Regions from separate parts of the Bradyrhizobium sp. MOS001 genome, predicted to be linked through region 3. Evidence: riboswitches for the same ligand, from Rfam matches in the RefSeq annotation. Region 3 holds a riboswitch; each other region holds the start of a gene.
What was found. A riboswitch is a leader RNA that binds a small molecule or an ion and turns the genes downstream of it on or off. The one in region 3 is predicted to bind cobalamin.
Positions count from the first base shown of each region.

Region 1: it holds a riboswitch for cobalamin, as region 3 does, so the genes downstream of both, CT676_RS15150 (TonB-dependent receptor) here and CT676_RS45105 (TonB-dependent receptor plug domain-containing protein) in region 3, are expected to answer to the same signal.
Region 2: it holds a riboswitch for cobalamin, as region 3 does, so the genes downstream of both, CT676_RS44355 (TonB-dependent receptor) here and CT676_RS45105 (TonB-dependent receptor plug domain-containing protein) in region 3, are expected to answer to the same signal.

Region 1 covers NZ_SPVJ01000009.1:45,390-52,017, forward strand. Annotated here, with positions in the region: gene CT676_RS15135 (efflux RND transporter periplasmic adaptor subunit) at 1-914, opposite strand, end outside; gene CT676_RS15140 (FixH family protein) at 999-1,391, opposite strand; gene CT676_RS15145 (hypothetical protein) at 1,494-1,859, opposite strand; cobalamin riboswitch at 2,091-2,299, shown strand; gene CT676_RS15150 (TonB-dependent receptor) at 2,499-4,847, shown strand; gene CT676_RS15155 (GFA family protein) at 4,986-5,393, shown strand; gene CT676_RS15160 (Cj0069 family protein) at 5,554-6,628, shown strand, end outside.
Region 2 covers NZ_SPVJ01000029.1:47,821-54,448, forward strand. Annotated here, with positions in the region: gene CT676_RS28375 (PepSY domain-containing protein) at 64-1,485, opposite strand; gene CT676_RS44355 (TonB-dependent receptor) at 1,498-3,870, opposite strand; cobalamin riboswitch at 3,985-4,187, opposite strand; gene CT676_RS28390 (histidine phosphatase family protein) at 4,259-4,831, shown strand; gene cobT (nicotinate-nucleotide--dimethylbenzimidazole phosphoribosyltransferase) at 4,838-5,890, opposite strand; gene cobF (precorrin-6A synthase (deacetylating)) at 5,901-6,628, opposite strand, start outside.
Region 3 covers NZ_SPVJ01000001.1:559,288-565,915, forward strand. Annotated here, with positions in the region: gene CT676_RS02690 (hypothetical protein) at 1-739, opposite strand, end outside; gene CT676_RS45100 (TonB-dependent receptor) at 757-1,797, opposite strand; gene CT676_RS45105 (TonB-dependent receptor plug domain-containing protein) at 1,794-2,873, opposite strand; cobalamin riboswitch at 2,987-3,201, opposite strand; gene CT676_RS02700 (hypothetical protein) at 3,277-3,498, opposite strand; gene CT676_RS02705 (hypothetical protein) at 3,627-3,884, opposite strand; gene CT676_RS02710 (hypothetical protein) at 3,989-4,201, opposite strand; gene CT676_RS43845 (hypothetical protein) at 4,354-4,530, opposite strand; gene CT676_RS02715 (adenylate/guanylate cyclase domain-containing protein) at 4,657-6,393, opposite strand.

The DNA of each region.
Region 1 (6,628 bases), on a different contig from region 3:
AGCGCCCAGACCACCGAGGTGTCCGCGATCCGGAACAGGACGTCGCCGGGATTGGCCCGCATGCCTTCGATCGCGTTGCGTTCGAGCACGACCCCGTCGCGCGACGCAGACCAGCGTATGGCCACGGGCGCGGTGTGCGTCTTGTCCATCTCCGCGATGACGGACTCGGGAACGTCGAGATTGACCAGCCGCTGCCGCGAGCCGCGGCCGTACATCTCGACACCGCCGACCGTCCTGGAGGTGATCGTCGCGAGATATTCCGCCGCCGCGGACGCCACCGCCGAACTGTAGATTTCCATCAGCGGCTGGCCGGCCTTCACGCGCGTGCCGGTCGTCACGTCGGCGACCTTCTGCACGAAGCTCTCGGCGCGCATCGCGATCACCGACACGCGGCGTTCATCGAGCTGGATCGTGCCGGGCGCCTTCACCGAGACCCGGATCGGGCGCCGCGCGACGGGCTCGGACTTCACGCCCGCGCGCTGGATCTTGCCGGGCGACAGCTTCACCGTGCCGTCGTCGGTGTCGTCGCCTTCGTAAACGGCGACATAGTCCATCCCCATCGGATCCTTCTTTGGGACGGGCGACGTGTCGGGCAGCCCCATCGGATTGCGGTAGTAGAGGATTTTTCGCGGCGAAGCCGCTTGCGCCTTCGGTAGCGCCGGCGCGACGGCCGCTCCATCGTCGTCGTAGACCGGCACATAGTCCCGCCCGCGGTCGTCCTTCTTCTGACCCGCAGACCAGAGCGGCGCACCGCTTGGATCGCGGTAGTAAAGCGGCGTTCGCTCCGCGCCAGCCGCAGCCGATGATATGTCGGCCTCAGCGAGCCAGCCCGCACCGTTCGAATGCCAGTAGTAGCCGGCCAGGACCAGGCCACCGCCCAGCGCAAGAGCCGTCAGGAGACGCAGCGTTTTCATATGGTGTATCCGCGCGCCCGGGAGCGCGCGTCCGTGTGAAGGAAAAAGGGGAATGTCGGGCGCCGCCGGGCAGCGCCCGAACGCTCACTTGACCGCCGTGACGATCACCTTGCCGGTGACGGTCTCCGGTTCGCCCTGCACCTTCACGGACAGCGTCATCTGGTAGCGTCCAGCCATCGGCAGGTCCGTCTTGAAGGCGTACACACCCGGCTCCCTGGACGGCAGCGGCGCGACCGCCGATTCCATCTCGGCCATCCCGTCCGGGGCCATGTCGAGGCGGCTTTTGAAGATGACTGCGTCCGGTATCGGCTTGCCGGTCTGCTTGTTCGTCAGGCGAACGGCGAGCGTGACGTCTTCGCCCTTCTTCATCTGCGGAGTGACGGGCTCGAAGGCGTAGTCGCCCGCGCCCGCCATCGCGGCGGAAGCGGCAAGCGAAAGGGTGGCGGCGAGAGCCGCGGTGCTGATTTTGGAAAGCATTGTCCTGTCCTCATGAATTGATCTTTCGCCGTGGCGCGTGAAGCGCGCACGTCAGTCGTCGTCGCGAGCAGGCACGCCGCTCGCGTCTCGGGCTTTGCGAGATCAGATTCGAGGAGGTCGGAAAGGAGGACTGCCGCCGCGGAAGGAAACGACCTGATCCGGGGGAATAGCCATCGTGCTGGCCATGACGGCGAGACGTTCGAACGCCACGGGCCTGACATCACCGAGCGCGATGATCCCACCGACGCAGCAGAAGCCCATCCCGCACTTGTAGCCGCCGCTATGGGAGCCCGTTCCCTTCATGTCGGGACAACAATCGTCCATCGACATGTCGGCGTCGCCGCTCATGTGCATGGCCGTCTGCATGCCATCCGACGACATTGCGAGGTTCGCCGCGGACGCGCCAACCGGCAGCATCGCCAAGGATATGGCGATGGCGACTGCCAGGATGGTACGGACGAACTGCATCAATATCGACTTACCTTGTCGGGCCGGAACTCGGCCTCAGTAGCATACTCGGACACCAAAGGCAGTTATTGATCGTGGTCAAGCGTTCGTTACCCAGGCTCGTCCGGAGGCCGGGTTGGACGTTTCGACGCGGTCCTTCGGACTATCGTGCAAAACAGCAACACAAGGCCACCATCGACCGACCGGCCCGTCCAGCAGCCCGCGCGGATGTTGACGCGCTCATCCCCTGATGCCAGTTTCGTGATCGGTAGTGTCCGCAAGGACTCTTCAAGGGAATGCGGTGCGTCCACCTCAGTGGGCAATTCCGCGGCTGCCCCCGCAACTGTAGGCGGATAGCCGACGACCAAACGAACCACTGGAGCCCCGCTTGGGCCTCTGGGAAGGTGGTCGAAGGCGATGACCCGCGAGCCAGGAAACCTGCTACCAGCCATGGTCACGCGCGAACGCATTGGGCGGGGTGCCCTGATGTCGGACAAGTAGCCGGTGCATCCGCCGCCTGGGGCGAAGGTGGATGACTAAGGCAACCGCGGTGACGGTTTGTTTGCGTCGCCGCAGAGCGTTGTCGTGCAAAATCTTCATTTCCGTGCTGGCGCAAGGCCAGCGTTATCGCGTGCTTTCCTGATTACTCTGCTCTCGTCGGTGTCCTTGTCGTCCGCGGCGCTCGCGCAAAGCGCGGCGCAGGACAACCGCTCCCGGGAGGTCGGCCCGGTGATCGTGTCGCCGCCTGCGCCGCGACAGGCTCCTGCCGTCAGCCCCGGCACTCAGAAGCAGCGCGCGGCCCGGCGCGCCGCGGGACGCAATCGTGGCGCCCCTGCTGTCGCCGTTCCGGCCGCGCAAGCTCCGAGCGGGCCGGTACAGACGCCGCTCAATACGGCAGCCGTCACCGACGTCGGCTCCCGGCTCGGCATCACGGCGCGCGAGATGCCGGCGACCGTCGAGGTCATCGGTCAACAGACGATGCAGAACCTGGGCATCCGGACCACGACCGACGTCGCCAAGGCTGCAGTCGGCGTCACCGGCGGCGATGCGCCCGGCGCGCCCGCCATCTTCTCGATGCGTGGCTTTTCCGGCGACCAGATCTCCACGCTCTACAACGGAATCCCGATCGGGCCGTCGACCATGACCGGCCGTCCCATGGACGTGGCTGGTCTCCAGCAGGTCGAGATCATCAAGGGACCGGACTCGCTGGTGGCGGGCCTCGGTGCGACCGGCGGCGCCATCAACTACGTGAACAAGGCGCCGCACACCGGACCAATCGTCAACGACGCCTTCACTTCCTACGATTCCTTCAACGGCTATCGCGCCGGTTACGGATCGGGCGGCAGCACGCTGATCAACGGCCTCGACTACCGCTTCGACATCAGCCATTTCAACAACAAGGGCTTTATCGACGACACCTATTCGAAGCTCAGCAACGTCTCGGGCCAGCTGAACTATCGCGTCAACGAGAACCTGAGGATCTGGGGCGCGACCGAATACAGGCAGGACAACGACCGCTTCTACTGGGGGACGCCGCTGGTGCCGGCGAACGCGCCGGGCATCGTGCCGACGTATGGCGTCGTCTCCGGCCTCTGGAGCAACTATTACCTCGGCGGCGGCACGCCGGTCCCGGTCACCATCGACGCGCGCACGCTGACCACGAACTACAACGTGCTCGACAATCACAGCGGCGCCAACGAGCTCTGGCTGCGCAGCGGCTTTCAATGGGACATCACCAACAACATCTCGCTGAAGAGCCTGGTCTATGGCTATGACGCCCACCGGCACTGGTTCAACAACGAGATCTCGTCGTTTGACCAGACCGTAGGCAATTTCGCAGGCGCGCAGAGCATCTACCGCGAGCGCCTGGCGCTCGATCACGCGCAGCGGCTCTACGGCAACATCACCGACCTCACCGTCAATTCCAATCTCGGCGGAATGGACAATCGCTTCGTCGCCACCGTGGCGGCGAGCAGCAACCAGTTCAACGTCTCGCAGGACACGCTGTTCTTCAATGACTACGTCGACCTCCTCAATCCGGACCGCGGCCTCTACGGCCCGCGCAGCGACGAGAAGATCTACACCCATCTCGACACCGCCTCGCTGTCGTTCGAGGACCGGCTCAAGCTGACCTCGACCTTTGCGCTGATCGGCGGCATCCGTTTTGAGAATATCGAGCTGTCGCGGACCCGCTTCGACGAGAATGGCCTCCTGAAAGCCAACTATCCTTTCTCGAAGACGTTCAATCCGGTCACCGGACGCATCGGCTACACCTGGGACATCGCGCCCGGCGTGATGCTTTACAGCCAGTACGCGACGGCAGCCGACCCGACGGTGGCGAACATCTTCATCCTCAGGCCCACGACGCCGCTGCTGCTCACGACGTCGCGGACCTACGAGACCGGCGTGAAGCTGCTGTCGGCCGACAGGCGCGCGGAGGCCACGTTCTCGGCCTTCGACATCGAGCGCAAGAACGTCTACGTCCCCGAAAGCGGCATCCTCTTCAACGTCGCCGGCAAGATGGCCTCCAAGGGCGTCGAGATCGCCGCCGCGGTCAATCCGGTCGCGGGCCTGAAACTATGGGGCAACGTCGCCTTCGTGCAGTCGCGCTTCATCGACTTCACCTATGTCGACGGCAATGGCGACTTCCAGTCCTATTCGGGCAAGACGCCGCCCAACGTTCCCAACTTCATCGCCAACGCCGGCGCCTCCTATCGCTTCGACACGAAGCTGCCGGTCGAGATCGGCGGCCTCGTCCGTCACGTCGGCGACCGCTTCAACTTCCAGGACAATCTGGTCACGATGGACGCCTACACGATCTTCGACGCATACGCGTTCGTCGATATTCCAAAAGCCTATTTCCCGGGCGTCGACCAGACCCGGATCAGCTTTCGCGTGAGGAACCTGACCAACAAGCTCTACGCGGCCTGGGGCGATCCGGGTTACACCGACCAGATCATCCTGGGCGCGCCGCGCAGCTACGAGATCGCGGCTTCGTTCAAGTGGTAGTCGCGGATCACCTCGCCCGCGCCGTGGCAGGAGTTGTCACGCGACAGTAGGACGCAATCGCAAATCGATTGCGCCGTTGAAGCCGCAGGTCTCGAGAGCTATCGATCAACGAGACCTGTCTTCCATCGGGAGGAACGCATGAGCACCATCACCGGCGGTTGTCACTGCGGCGCGATCCGCTATCAGGTCGAGGGCGAAGCGATCGTGCACGCGCTGTGTCACTGCCGCGATTGCAGGCTTCACGCGGGCGCTCCCGTCGTCGGCTGGACGATGTACGCGGACGATGCCGTCAAGGTGACCAAGGGCGAGCCCAAGGTGTATCACTCCTCGGAAAATGCCCGGCGGCACTTTTGCGGCGACTGCGGAACCGGCCTGTTTTATGTCAATGCCGACATGTTGCCCGGGGTCATCGACGTCCAGAGCGCGACCTACGACGATCCCGATGCCGTACCGGCGACGATGCACATCCAGGTCGCAGAGCGCCTTCGATGGATGGAGCGCGCGCACGAACTGCCGACATTCGACCGCTATCCTCCGCCACCGTAGCGGCGCGCGCGAAGCGTTCGCCGTCTAGATGGAACCGCACAAGCACCATCTTGCAACGACCGGACGATTTCACGTACATTCATCGGCGTGGGGACGAAGCAGACTCCCCGTGAGACCTCGGTCCAAGCTCTGCGCAGCACGCCATTCGTGGAGCTTGCGCATGGATACCGAACGCCACCCTCCTCTCCGCCATACCGTTGCCATCCTCTCCCGCGGCGATGCAGCCGCGCGCCGGGACGCGACGGCGCAAAACAGCCGCTTCGTTCGCGTTTTCGAAGCACTCGCCGCGGTCGGCATCGAAGCCCGGCCGGTGATCTACGACGAGATTTTCGCCGACGCCGCGCGCGATCAACTGCTCGCCGTCGATGGCGTGCTCGTCTGGGTCGATCCGATCCATCAAGGCAAGACGCGCGAGGCCCTCGACCCGCTGCTTCGCGACGTTGCGGCGCAAGGGCCGTGGGTAAGCGCCCATCCCGACGTGATCCTGAAGATGGGCGTCAAGGACGTGCTCTACCGAACGCGTCACCTCGGCTGGGGAGCCGACACGCACCGCTATGACACCGCCGCAAGCTTCCGCGCCGAATTTCCTTCGCGCCTTCAGGCGAATGGTCCGCGCGTGCTCAAGCAAAATCGCGGCAATGGTGGCCAGGGGGTGTGGAAGGTGGAGGCCCTGCCCAACGTGGACGCCATGGTTCGCGTGCTGCATGCCCAACGCGGCAGTCTACCCGAGGACATTCCGCTCGATGCCTTGCTCGCCCGCTGCGAACCGTATTTCGGATGGGGCGGCTGCATCATCGACCAGGCGTTCCAACCCCGCCTACCCGACGGCATGATCCGCTGCTACATGAGCGGCGCCAAGGTCGCGGGCTTCGGGCATCAATTGATCAAGGCCCTGATCCCGCCGCCGCCGGAAGGCCCCGACGCACCCGAGGCTCAGCCGGGCCCACGGATCATGCACGGACCCGCTGCTTCGCAATTCCAGGCGCTCCGAAGAGCGATGGAGGACGAATGGACGCCGCAGCTGATGGGCACGCTCGGCATCGACGAGCCGTCGCTGCCGGTGATCTGGGACGCCGACTTCCTGTACGGGCCCCGCGACGCCGCCGGCACCGACACCTACGTCCTGTGCGAAATCAACGCGAGCTCATGCTTCGCGATTCCCGACGACGCGCCGGCGGCAATCGCCCGAACGGTGAAGCACCGCCTGCTCCGGACTCAAGCAGTGCGTTCGGGCG
Region 2 (6,628 bases), on a different contig from region 3:
CGCCTGCCATCGCCCGCGCAACCCGCAATCTGCATGGCGCATATGATTTGTTCGATACGCAGCTCAAGCCGCGAAGGTCGACCGCAAGCGCCGCCAGCCGATCACGATGCCGGTGACGGAAAATGCCAGCCCGAGCAAGCAGAGCCCGACGACCAGGATATCGCGCAGACGCGGATGCGCCATGAGAACGGGAAAATCGAGCGTGTGAAGCGCGCTATAGAACCAGCGATAGGCGCGCCGTGAGGCATCCAGTCTTTGCAGCACGCGGCCGTCGGCACCGTCGATGTCGAACCAGAGGTCGCCGCATCGGGAGCGATAGACGGGCGCTCCGGGGACAACGGAGTACGCGGGATAATCGTCATTGTCGGCAAGAACGGACGAGTCGCCACAGCCCGGCGCAAGGCGCGTCGTCAGGTCATGGACATCCTTCTCGCCGAGGAATGCCACCTGCCGGCTGCGGATCGCCTCCCCCGCTTTGGTCAAGGTCTGACTGGCGAGGCCGGTCCGGTCGCGCCGGTAGACAACACCGTTGACGGCGAACCATTCGACTTCGCGAGCCGACGGCTGACCGAACGATGGGGCCGTCGTCCAGTCAGGCGCGGCATACACCACGCCCGCTTCGGTCGGGGTCAGCTCCCCGCGCGAGAACAGCCGGCCGTGATCCATCGAGAGCCAGCCACTGAAACTCCAGGTCAGCACGAAAACGGTCGCGACGAGACCAATGATGTGATGCAGTGCGTGCCAGCCGCGATAAGGCGACGAGACCCGACGCCCTCGAATCCTGATCCTAATAATTCCGAGCACCGCGCCGAGCGTCGCGGCGATAAAGGCCACCAGCGACAATGTCGAGACCACCTGATCCCAAAGGGACCAGTTGCTCCTCAGGACTGTCGGATAGATCCAGTGCAGGACGCTGCCGGCCCAATTCCACCCGCGCTCGCTGCGGGTCGTATCCAGCACGACTTCGCCGGTGCGCGAGGAGACATAGACCTCGGTTCCGGCCGCATCGCCAAGAGCGACGCGCAACAGAGGCCGGTGTCGATCAAAGCCGTTCGGCACGCTCCATTGATCATAATCCGCGCCCGAAATCATCGCCGCCCGCGCGGCATCGAGCCCGCGTTGCCGGGCATGATCCCGCGCGATACCGACCGCGACGTCGGCCGACGTCACCGATGCATCCCGTCCGTCGGAGGCATGGATCGCGGCCACACGCGATGGGTCCGACACGACATAAACCGGCCCGTCGCTCCGCTGGACCAGGCGAACGCGCGTGGCGTCCGCTATCCCGCTCGCGGCGACGGCATCCGCGACCGCAATCCTCACCTCTCCGCCAGCCACCGGCGCGAGCCCGGAAAAACGTTCCGCTTCCGTCAATGACGGAAACGGGACGAAGTGCATCACGATTCCGCTCGCGAACCACATCGCGAACAGCAGGCAGAACGCGATCCCGAGCCAGCGATGCAGCAGCACGATCGCGTTCATCATGTGGTCAGCGCCCTACCATTTGAACGCGGCCGAGAGCTCATAGGTCCTGGGCGCACCGAGCAGGATCTGGTCGGGATAGAACGGATCGCCCCAGATCGCGTAGCGCTTGTCGGTGATGTTGCGCACGCGGAAGCCCAGACGGGCCTGGTCGACCGCGTTGAACACCGTCTTCGGGATGTCGACGAAGGCGTAGACGTCGGCGACGGTGTAGGCCTTCATCGTCACGACGTTGGCATCGGTGTTGTAGCGGTCGCCGACATAGCGGCCCGTGATGCCGAGCTCCACCGGCCAGGGCGTGAAGAACCGGTACGACGCACCGGCATTGGCCACGACACGCGGCACGTTCGGCGGCGTGTTGCCGGAGAACGAACCACCGGCAAAATTGTAGTCGGCATAGCGTGCATCGACATAGGCGATGTTGCCCCAGAGCCGCAGGGGATCGATCGGGCGTACGGCCGCGGCGAGCTCGACGCCCTTCGACTCCTGCCGTCCCGCGATGTTGAGCTGCATGCCGCCAGCCGCCGCATAGACGTTCTTGCGCTCGATATCGTAGGCCGAGAACGACCATTCCGCCCTGTTGTTCCACAACAGATGCTTGACGCCCGTCTCATAGGTGCGCGAGGTCGTCAGGTCGAGCGGCTGGGCTGGCCCAAGCAGGAAGATGTTGTTGGCCGAGACGTCCGCGCCGGTCGCGTACTGGCTGAAGAAGGTCAGGCCGGGCACGGCGTCCCAGGTGTAGCCGATACGCCCCGTCGTCGGGACCCAGGACTTCGAGAACGGGAAGCTCGCCTTTTCCAGCCCGGCGGCGTCGGTCGAGTTGCGGTCAAGCCCGATATGCTCGACGCGAAGGCCGCCGACCAGCGCGAAGGTTCGCGTGAGCTTCACCCGGTCCTCGAACGACAGCGCCTCGTTGTCGATGCGCGCGGTCTGCTGCTGCGTCGTGAGCAGGCCGTAAAGGCCACGGTCGGGATTGACGAGCGAGACGTAATCGTCCGGGAAGTTGGCCGCGCCTGGCCTGACGAAATCGAGATAGCTGGACGAAAGTGTCGTGACCAGGCGGTTGTCGAAGCCTGCGATATTAGCGTCCCAAATCAGGTCGGTAATGTTGCCGACAAGGCGTTGGCTATGTGCAACATAGAAGCGCTCGCGATCGACCATGTTCGAGTTGGGCAGGCCCGTACTGGCATTGAAAGCCTCGATCTCGTTGTTGAACCAGGTACGCTCCGCGCCATAGGCATAGGCTTGGCTCTTCAGCGTCAGGTCAGGCGCCAGCTTCAGTTCGAAGCCGCCGCGCAGCCACACCTCTTGTGCCACGTTGCGGTTGTCGAGAACGTTGTAATTGGTGTTGAAGGTACGATCGTCGATCGTGATCGCACCGAGATTCGTTTTGTTGAAGTTCGAGACGTAATTGCCCGAAACAATGCCGCTCGTCGCATGCGAGCCGCTGAAGGCGATCGGTACCAGCGGTGCGCCCCAATAGGCCTTCGAGCGATCTTCCCGGTACTCGATCGCGCCCCAGATCTTGAGGCTGTCGGAGATGCGGTAATTGAGCTGGCCAGACACATCCAACGTCTTGGTATTGGTGTCGTCGGCAAAGCCATTGAGCGAGGCGCGGCTGATGTCGAAGCGGTAGTCGAGCCCCTGCACGTTGGTGCTGCCGCCCGAGCCGTAATGGACGCCGAACGAGTTGAGCGAGTCCCAGGAAAAGTCAGCTTCATTCCGGATCGGTCCGGTGTGTGGCTGCTTCGTGATCAAGTTGATTGCGCCACCGGCGGCACCTTCGCCCGACATCAGCGAGGCCGGACCTTTCAAAAATTCCACGGCTGCGAGATTGGCCGTATCCGTGATCCGCGAGGTCATGTTCTGCGGACCGATCTTGATGCCGTTGTAGAGCATGTTGATCTGGCTGTTGGTGAAGCCACGCATGGAGAAAGCCGCGGGCTCGGCCGGATTGTCGCCGGAGGTGACACCGACCGCGCCCTGCGCAACCTCCGACACGGTGCGATAGCCCTGCTCCCGCATGGTCTCGGCCGAGATGACTTCGACGGTCGCGGGTGTCTCCTGCACGGTCAGGCCGAGGCGCGAGGCGCTCTCGGCAACCACATTGGTGTTGAGCGGCGTCTGCGCCGCCGCGGTCGGCACGACGGGCTTGGCCGCGGCCGATGCGGCCGCTGGCCTGCGCGATGCCGCGCGGCGTGGGCTCTGCGCGTCCCGGGCCGCCGGCTTTGCCGGTTTGCGGGATTGGGCGGGCGACACCTCGACCGGCGGCAGCGGCTCGCGGGCCTGCTGCGCCAGCGCTGCGGGCAGATCGGCGACTGCAAATGAAGTAAGCGCGGCGGAAGCGAGCAGGAAGCAACGCGGTCGTACAAGACGAATGGAAGACACAGTTCGGGACCTCGGTATGACGTCAGTGGCACGTCACAGCGAACCAGGTCCCACCTCCGGCCTTTGAGCCTTCCGATGAAGCCGAATGTCTGTACTCCCCGACCGACATCTTCGCGTGTGACCACGGCTGACGGCAGGTCTCCTGGCTCGCGGGTCAGTACCTTGCATCGCCTTCCCGGGACCGAGATACCCAGTGGCTCGTGACGCAAGATTCGCCGCTTACAGTTGCGGGGGCAGCCGCGGCATTGGGGACAAAATCCCCGCACCGCATTCCCTTTTCATCCCCACTCGGGGAAACCGTCAAAGCCATCTAGGATTACCGACAAGACAGAGTCAATGTGCCGCTGCGACGTTATTACCACAGCGACCAACTTCCTTGGAGATAGGCATGGAAGGCGAGACCTTCCTCTGGCTGATACGGCATGCGCCCGTCGACGGCGTCAAAGGGACGATCCACGCGGCCGACGCGCCCGCCGATCTCGGCGATCGCGTGCAACTGGAGGCGTTGCGGCAGAGGCTTCCGCCAGATGCTGCGAGCTTGGTGAGCCCGGCGCGACGTACGGTTGAGACGGCGCGCGCGCTGGGACTCGAACCCGCGTTGGTGCCCGAATTTGGCGAGCAGGATTTTGGCGACTGGACCGGCCGGCGGCATGACGAACTCGCTGCGACCGGCGGGGAGACCTATGCGCAGTTCTGGAGCGATCCGGCGCACGGTCGGCCGCCGGGCGGCGAAAGTTTTGAGGATCAGGTCGCGCGTGTCCGGCTGGGTCTCGCGCAAATCGGCGCCGGCTCGGCAACGCTCGTCGTTCACTCCGGCACCATCCGCGCCGCGCTCTGCATTGCGCTGGATCTGACACCACAAGCGGCCCTGCGCTTCGTGATCGATCCGTTGTCACTGACCCGGATCGACCGGCTCGCCACCGGCTGGCGCGTCGTCGCGGTCAATCAGCGCGCGGCTTGAGCTAGATCAGGCCGGGCGATCCGGCACGTTGGCCTGCGCGAAGGTCGCCATGCCGTTGTGAAGGCTGCACGCGAGCCGCACCAGCGGCAGCGCGATGGCCGCCCCCGATCCTTCGCCGAGCCTGAGATCGAGGCTGATCAACGGCTGCACGTTCAGCGCACGCAGCACCAGCCGATGTCCCTGCTCCGCCGATTGATGCGACGGCAGCAGGAATGGCTGGCACGACGGGTTCAGCCGCACCGCCGCCAGCGCTGCCACGGATACGATGAAGCCATCGATCAACACGGGAATGCGGGCTTGCGCAGCAGCAATGATGGCGCCGCAAATCGCCGCGATCTCGAGGCCGCCGACCGCGCACAGAATTTGTTCCGGCGAAGCGCCCGCAACGCCGTAACGCGCGATCGCAGCGTCGATCACGCGCGCCTTGTGCGCGCGGCCGGCCGCGTCGACGCCGGTACCGCAGCCCGCGATCTCCTCGGCACTGATGCCGAGCAGGCTCGCCGCAATCGCCGCCGACGTCGTGGTATTGCCGATGCCCATCTCGCCGAAGATCAGGAGATCGGGCCTGCTGGCTTCTGCGCGCGCGACTGCGCGCTGACCGGCTTCGAAGGCGAATGCCAGCTCCGTGGGGGGGAGCGCTGCTTCCACGCTGAAGTCGCGCGTGCCGCTGCGCGGCTTGTCAGTGACGATTCCTGCCATCTCCTCCTGCGCCAGCGTACCGGCGTCGACGACCTCAAGGTTTGAGCCAAGCTCACGCGCCAGCACCGAGATCGCGGCACCGCCCGAGGCAAAATTCGCCATCATCGCGATGGTCACTCCTTGCGGATAGGCCGACACGCCCTGCGCGACGATGCCGTGATCGCCGGCGAAGACGATGATCGGCACTCGCGCGGCGCGCGGCTGCTCGGTCGCCTGGAGGCCCGCAAGCTCGACCGCAAGCTGCTCCAGCCGGCCGAGCGCGCCGGCCGGTTTTGTGAGTTGCGCCTGACGCGCGAGCGCCGCCTCGCGGTGGACAGCGGAGACATCGGGGCATTTCCGGGTGACCCATTCAGGGAGCATGCTGCCTCGCTTACGGCCGGCGCTTGAGAATGTAGCTGTCCATGATCCAGCCATGCCGTTCGCGCGCATCCTGTCGCGCGGCGACGATGTGCGGGGCGATCTCGGCCAGAACGCCCGACATGACGATCTGATCGGGCATGCCGAGATAGGCGCCCCACCAGATGTGCAGCCCCGCAGGATCGAGCGACTGGAACGCCGTGCCGCCGTCGAGCATCACCACCACGGTATCGACGCCCTGCGGCCAGCCACCCTCGCGCAAGCGGCGCCCCGTCGTGACGAGGAAGGGCTCGCCGATGTCGTTGAGCGGCAGCGCATGCGCCGCGCACAGCGCCTGGATCGAAGTGATGCCGGGCACGACGTCGATATCAGGCAAGGGATCGAGCCGCCGCGCAATGCGCAGCGACGAATCATACAGTGAGGGATCGCCCCAGATCAGCAGCGCGACTTTGCCATCATCACCGAGATGGCTGGCGATCGTCTGCGACCAGGCCGCGGCCACGGCCTCGTGCCAATCGTCCACGCCCTTGTGATAATCCGCTTCACCGGCATCGCGCACGGGAAGATCGAACTCGGCAATGCGTGTCGTTTGATTGGTGAGCACATCCGCGCAGATCGTCCGCCTGAGATCTGCGAGATCGGACTTCGCCGTCCCCTTGCGCGGGATCAGGATGAGATCGGCCGCGTTGATGGCTTGAACGGCGGCGCGCGTGAGCTGCTCGGGATCGCCGCAACCGATGC
Region 3 (6,628 bases):
CCGGCCGAAAAGCGCGCTTGCGGCCGAGCTGATCGCGGAGCGGATGGGCCGGATAGAGATGCGCGCAGGGGATCCACCCCTCAGGCAGCGGCTCGGTGGCGGCATGGGTGCGGCGATGCGCAAGCAGCTTTGGCGAGACGTGGGTGTGCGGGCCGTCAGGGCTTTGCCCGCCCGGCGGCGGGATCGGCTGGAATACCTCGGCGCGCCCGATGCGGCTGATGAAGACGCGGTGCGGATTGGCGGCCAGAATGATCCGCATGGCGTCGCTTTCGGGCGCGAACACGGATTGGCCCGTGCGGCTCCTGAGCGCGGCGACGGCATCGGCATCGCTGACACGGATGCAGGCGTCGACCTGCAACGTTCCGAGGCCAAGGTCGAACAGGATGCCGCTGCGATCCCTCGTCAGGAGCGCCTCGATATCCGGACCGAGCTCGGTCAGCACGGTACGACCACTCATGGCGCTGGCTTCATGCGGAAGACACAGCGCGATGCGGTGGCTCCAGCTCTCCGTGGTCGGCGATTCCGATGCGATCAGGCGCAGATCCGGGTGGGAGACAACGCGTATCCCACCCTTCTGCGTCACGGCGCTGATCCCGTTGCGAGACTGCTCCATATCGAAGGCCTCACCGGGCTCGCGTGTGAACTCGGCAATGGCACCGAACGTGCCGACGCTCCAGCCGGCCTCAGCGTCGGCAAGCTGGCTTGCGATCAGGTCCATGAGCGGATCGGCCGTCGTCATGAGGCTTCTCTCTCTCGCTATCTGACGTCGTAATTCGCCAGGCGAATGCCGCCATAGACGCCCAGTCCCGGCTGCAGAAAGCCGGTCGGATTTTGATAGTGCACATTGGCGAGATTATCGACCCGGCCGAACACCTTCACCTGGTCGGTGACCAGATATTCGGCTGCGACGTTGACGACAGTGTAGGCTGGAGCCAGCAGACGCAGAATGCTGAAGTCGCGGTTACCATCGACGAAACTCCCGACGTGCAACACGGTTGCGGAAAGTGTCAGCGGATCGATCGGATTCCAGATGACATTTGCGCTCCACTTCTCCTTCGGACGCCTCAGCAGCTCCAGTCCCGCCGTCGCATCCACCGCGCGGGTAAAAGTGTAGTCGGCACGAACGCGAAGCCGGTCCGTGATCGCAGCCGCGACGAAGCTCTCCGTGCCCTCCGTGATCGCCTTGCCGATATTGGTGTTGGTGCTCGCGAACGTCACGGGATCGAACGTGCTCTGGATCAGGTCCGTGATGTTGTTGCGGAAGTAGGTCGAGCCGAAGCGAACGCGATCGCCAAACAAGGGTTGCTCGAAGCCGGCGTCATATCCGACGCTTTCCTCGGGCCTGAGGTTGGGATTTGCAAAGAAGAAGAACGCGGGAAAGCTCACGTAAAGCTGGTTGAGCGTGGGCGCCTTGAACCCCGTGCCGTAGCTTCCCTTGAACTTCGTATCCGTGACCGGCACGATCACGGCAGACGCCAGACGAAAGGTCGGATGCTCTCCAAACCGCTCGTTGTCGTCCTGCCGGACGTTGGCCGTGAAGAAGACTCGATCCCGGAACTGGGACTGCAGCTCCATATACCCGGCCTTGTTGACGTTTTGCGCCGAGACCGTCGCCGTTTGCAGTGTTTCGGTCTCATGCTCCGCACCAATGATGACATTGTTGTTGGGCGCGAGCTGGGTCGTGGTGTGCCAATCATACTTGACGCGGTCGCCGGTCGTAATCGTGGCCATCACGTCGCCGGGCGAGATGTTGTAGTTCCAGTGATTGGTGTAGTTGACGCCGAAATAGCTTTTCATCCGGTCGTCGAGAGCGGACCAGACCGCCTCCCCGCGCGTGAAGAGCTGGTGCACCGTCTGCGTGCTTTGCGCGGCCGCGGGAAGCTCGCGGATGTGACGGGATCGAAGGTGTCTCCGGTAAAGCGCAGGGTAGCGTCGGTGTACCGCGCCACGCCATTGAGCGTCAGGTTTTCGCTCAGTTCGGCGCCAAGCTTCGTCGAATAAGTCATGTTGTCGTAGTTGTTGCCGATCGCCTTCTGCCCCGGCGGCAGCAATTCGACCGGCGTCACCGGCACGTCGTTCGCGTGGAAATGCGCGACGTTGAAGGCATAGTTGAAGTGGTCCTGTGAACCGCTCAGACCTGCAGTTTGATTGAACGTTCCGAACGAGCCTCCCTCGACCGAGCCGGTGGCGCGGGCGGGACCGTCGCCCTTCTTCGTCACGATGGAGATCACGCCACCCAGCGCGTCTGCGCCGTAGAGACCGCCCTGCGGACCGCGCAGGACTTCGATCTGCTGAATGTCGGAGGTGAGCAACTGGCCGAAATCAAACGAACGGTTCGGGTTGCCGGGATCGCTGACATCGATGCCGTCGATCAGGACCTTGGTGTGGTTGGAATTCGTTCCGCGCATGAAGATCGACGTCTGTCCCCCCGGACCGCCGGTCTGCACGAGGTTCAGGCCAGGAACCGCGCTCAGCGCATCGGATGCGGTCCGGCGCTGATCGCGCTCCATGTCTCTGGCGGTCAGAACCGTCACCGAGCTCGCAACCAGATTGGTCGGAGTGACAACGCCCGTCGGACTGACGACGACCGTCGGAAACAGGTTGGCCGCGGATACCCCGGCAACCGGGGGCGACGCCGGCACCAGCTCGGGCTTCGGCAGCCGAGCGACGCGCCGCTGCTCGGGCTGGTCGGGCGCAGGCCGCGCGGCTCGCGGCTTGGCCGCACGCTCGGTCGGCGCGACCTCGACCGGCGGCAGCAGATCGGGCGATGCCGACTGCTGGGCCTGGGCAATGGACAGATCGAGCGAATACAGGGAAACGAACGCGACAACGCCGGCGCGGAAGCGCCTGGCGGCAAAGACAATACGGGACACTCTTGTAACCTCGGTATGACGTCAGTGGCACGTCACAGCGAACGAGGTTTCACGGCGGAGCGTTCGATTGCTCCCGTGAAGCTAATGTCTGTACTCCCCGACCGACATCTTCGCGTGTGACCACGGCTGACGGCAGGTCTCCTGGCTCGCGGGTCGTTACCTTACGTCGCCTTCCCAGGACCGAGATTCCCAGTGGCATATGACGAAAGATTCACCGCTTACAGTTGCGGGGGCAGCCGTGGCGTTGAGAATATCCCGGTATCGGGAAAACCTCGCACCACGTTCCCTTTTGATCTCCGTGAGGAGAACCGTCACCGGCCAATCTACGGGGCGGGCAAGCGGAGAGTCAATCGGCCGGTTGCATGACGGGCAAAGCACCGCACCGGAGATTGAGCCGGCGCAATCAGGCCGGCTCCCGTTCCGAACGCGTCCTGATCACCGCCCGCTCGCCGGCATCGACGAGCTGGCCGATGCCGGTGCGGCCCGTGAGCGCGCAGCGGATGATGTTCTCGGCAACGGACCTGCGAAAGCAATGGTCCTCGCCGACCGGGCGATTGCGGCAGACCCGATCCAGCGCCAGCTTCATGTTGATCCGGGTGCGGGTGTCGAAATGCTCGCTGATCATTCGCAGGGCCTCGGTGCGTTGATGTCGGAGCGGAAACGCGTCGGCGTAGGCTGGGTTCCAAAAACGGACCGCGCAAGGCGTTGCGCAGAGCCGACTACGCCCGATCTCTTGGTCCTGTGACGGGCGGGCTACGCCCGACCTCTTGGCCGCTGGGCCTGAGCCCAGGCCGCGGTGACATCGCGCAGCGGAGCGTCGATGCGCCGGATCGGGGTCAGCTCACCGGAGGCCGAGATGATGGCGGTCTCCTCGCGGCGACAGCGCGGGCATACGAAGCGGACCTCGTGCGGCGACGCCGACCAGCTCGAACGTTTGACGTTGGCCGCCATCGGCCATGCATCGCAATGCGAGCACGACACCAGGAACCGACCGGGATCGAGCATACCCATTCCATAGGACTCCGCGTCCTGCCTGCCCCTTCAATGACTAACCCATGTGAATCGTTCCGGTGCCCGAGCACCGTCTGCTCCTCAGCTTCACGCAGCGCCGCCGCTCAGTGGGCACCCTTGAGGGTGCATGACGTGGTGCAGGTGACGGTGTTGCCGTGGTCGCACGCCTTGCAGGCGGCAACGCACTGGTTCATGTCGCGGGGATTGTAGGAGCTGTAGTTCCGCATCGCACAGACCGGGGTCGAGCCGGTGATGTCCTGCTCCTGGTTGCAGGCGGCCGTCATGAGCGCGAAGATGAGGACTGCGAGAAGGCGCATGGGATTGCCCTGGTGAGGAGCGGCAAAGCGACGTCAGCGAGATGCGCTGCACCGCAACGGACCTCGGCATTCCCAATGCGAGCAATCATGATCGCGACGCTCGCATCCTCAAAGGATGCGCGCCAAACATTAAGAACGGATTGCAGGCGGCGTCAGGCCGCGGCCTTGGTCGCGATCGCCTTCCGCATATCCACCGCCAGCTGACGATACTGCTCCGAGAGTCTCAGATAGAACTCGCGCTTGGTGCTGTCGGTGGCGAGCTTGGCAATCAGCTCGCATTCGGCGGTGAGCGTCTCGAACCGTTCCAGCCTGTCATGAAGTTCTGTCATCGGCGTGTCCCCATCAAACGCCACAAGGGACGTCAAACCTAAGCCTGAGAAATAGGTCACGGCGAACATCGTTATCGAGTAGAAACGTTTTTTCCAGCAAGGGCGGTGCAAGCCCAGCAAGAACAGCTATTTCTGCTCCAGCCGCCAGGCGCCGTCCCAATTGGCGTCCGGCGGATTGGCCTCGAACTGCGCGATGCGGCCGAGCAGCGTGCGCGAGGGACCGTCGCCGGGCACGGCTTCGAGCGCTGCATTGAACGCGGCGCGAGCCTCGTCGAAGCGCTGCGCGCGGTAGGCGGCGAGGCCTTCGGCGTAGCGCGCGCGCAGGCTCTCCTGCGGGACGCTGAGCCCGTGCGCCTTGCTCATCACCTCGAAAATGGCCTGCGATGCGCTTTGGCCGGCCACCGCCAGACGATCGATCTCGCGCAGCTCGAGGTTCGAGCCGATCGCGTCCGCCGTGGCCTGCGCGATCAGGATCCGCGTGCCGTAGATCTTGTTGACCAGTTCGAGCCGCGAAGCGAGGTTCACGGCATCGCCCATCACGGTGAAGCTCATCATCAGCTCGGAGCCGATGCTGCCGGTCAGGACCTCGCCGGTGGCAATCCCGATGCGCAGATCGCAAGGGCCTGGCATGGCGCGGATACCGAGCAGGTCAGGCAATTGCTTCTGCAACGCCGGCACCTCATCGGCCATGTCGATGGCGGCGTAGCAGGCGAACAGCGCCGGCTCGTCCTCCTCAATGAAGGGAGGGCCCCAATAGGCCATGATGGCATCGCCGATATATTTATCGATAACGCCGCGATGGCTCCGGATCGGCGCGGACATCACCGTGAAATAGTGGTTCATGACCTTGACGAGGCCACGCGGGGTCATGCCCTCGCTCATCGAGGTGAAGCCGCTCATGTCGGAGAACATGATGGTCATCACCCGGCGCTGGCCGTCGATGGCAACTTCGGGTCGGTCGATCAGCCCCTGCGCCACCTTGGGATCGATATAGCGGCCAAAGGTCTCACGGATCCGCTCGTTGTGCCGCAGCTGCTCGATCATGCGATTGAAGGCGGCGGCGAGTTCGCCGATCTCGTCCTGGGTCGAGACCGTGATGGTCTTGTCGAAGCGGCCCGCCTCGACCTCGCGGGTGCCGGCGAGCAACAGCCGCACCGGTCGCGTGATGCCACTGGAGACGAGGAGCGCGAAAGCAAATCCGACCACCGCCGCGAGGATGGTGACGATGCCCGAAATGATCATCGCCTGGCGCTGGCGACCGATCACTGTCGCCGTACTGGCGAAGACCTGCTTCAGCATGTCGGCGCGGATCGCGTCGATCTTCTGGTTGAACTGGTCGCGTATGGTGTCGAGATGCTCCAGGGTCCCGCGCGCCTCCGTCATCTGCTTGCCTTCGACCTGCTTGAGGAGTTTTGCGTGGTCCTCATTCATGTCGTGACGCAGCTCGGTGAGAGTGGTTTCGATGCGGGTCTCGATCCGCGCCAGCCCGGCATTGTCGGAAGGCGTCCTTTTGTCGTCGATGATCGCGTTGATGTGCGTGCGCGCGGCCTCGGCTTCCTCGTCGATCTTCCGATCGGCCTCCTCGAATTCGCGCAGGCGCGCCGCATAGGCCTCCTCCTCCGAGGGGGCCTGCATCTTCATCATGACCATCCGCCGCAGCGCCACCGAGCGCTCCAGCGAGCGGATGTTGGCGCGCGCCAGATGGCCGTAGGCCGGAATGTAGCGATCGGTCAGCTCGTCGAGCAGGACGCCGACCTGGCTCGACATCACCATCGAAAGAATCGCGGTGACCAGCATCAGGACGATCAATCCGAGGGCGATCCCGACGATCTTGCGCCTGATCGACTGGTTGAAAAGTGGCATGAGCGGTGGGGGTAAGAGCTGAAAGGATCGGTTGGGAACTCAATACACCGGATTTGGACGCGGGAACACGCGCAATCTGGCCTTCGCGGCGCCCTGAACCGCGCGCAACCGTCGCGCGAGCCCTATTCGTTAACAAAGGTTGAAGGCATTGCCCTTTCCGCCATTTCGGAAGTTCCCGAGTTCCCATCGGTATTTTGCCGCATTGTTGAAGGAGCGTGAGGACTGCGAAACGATG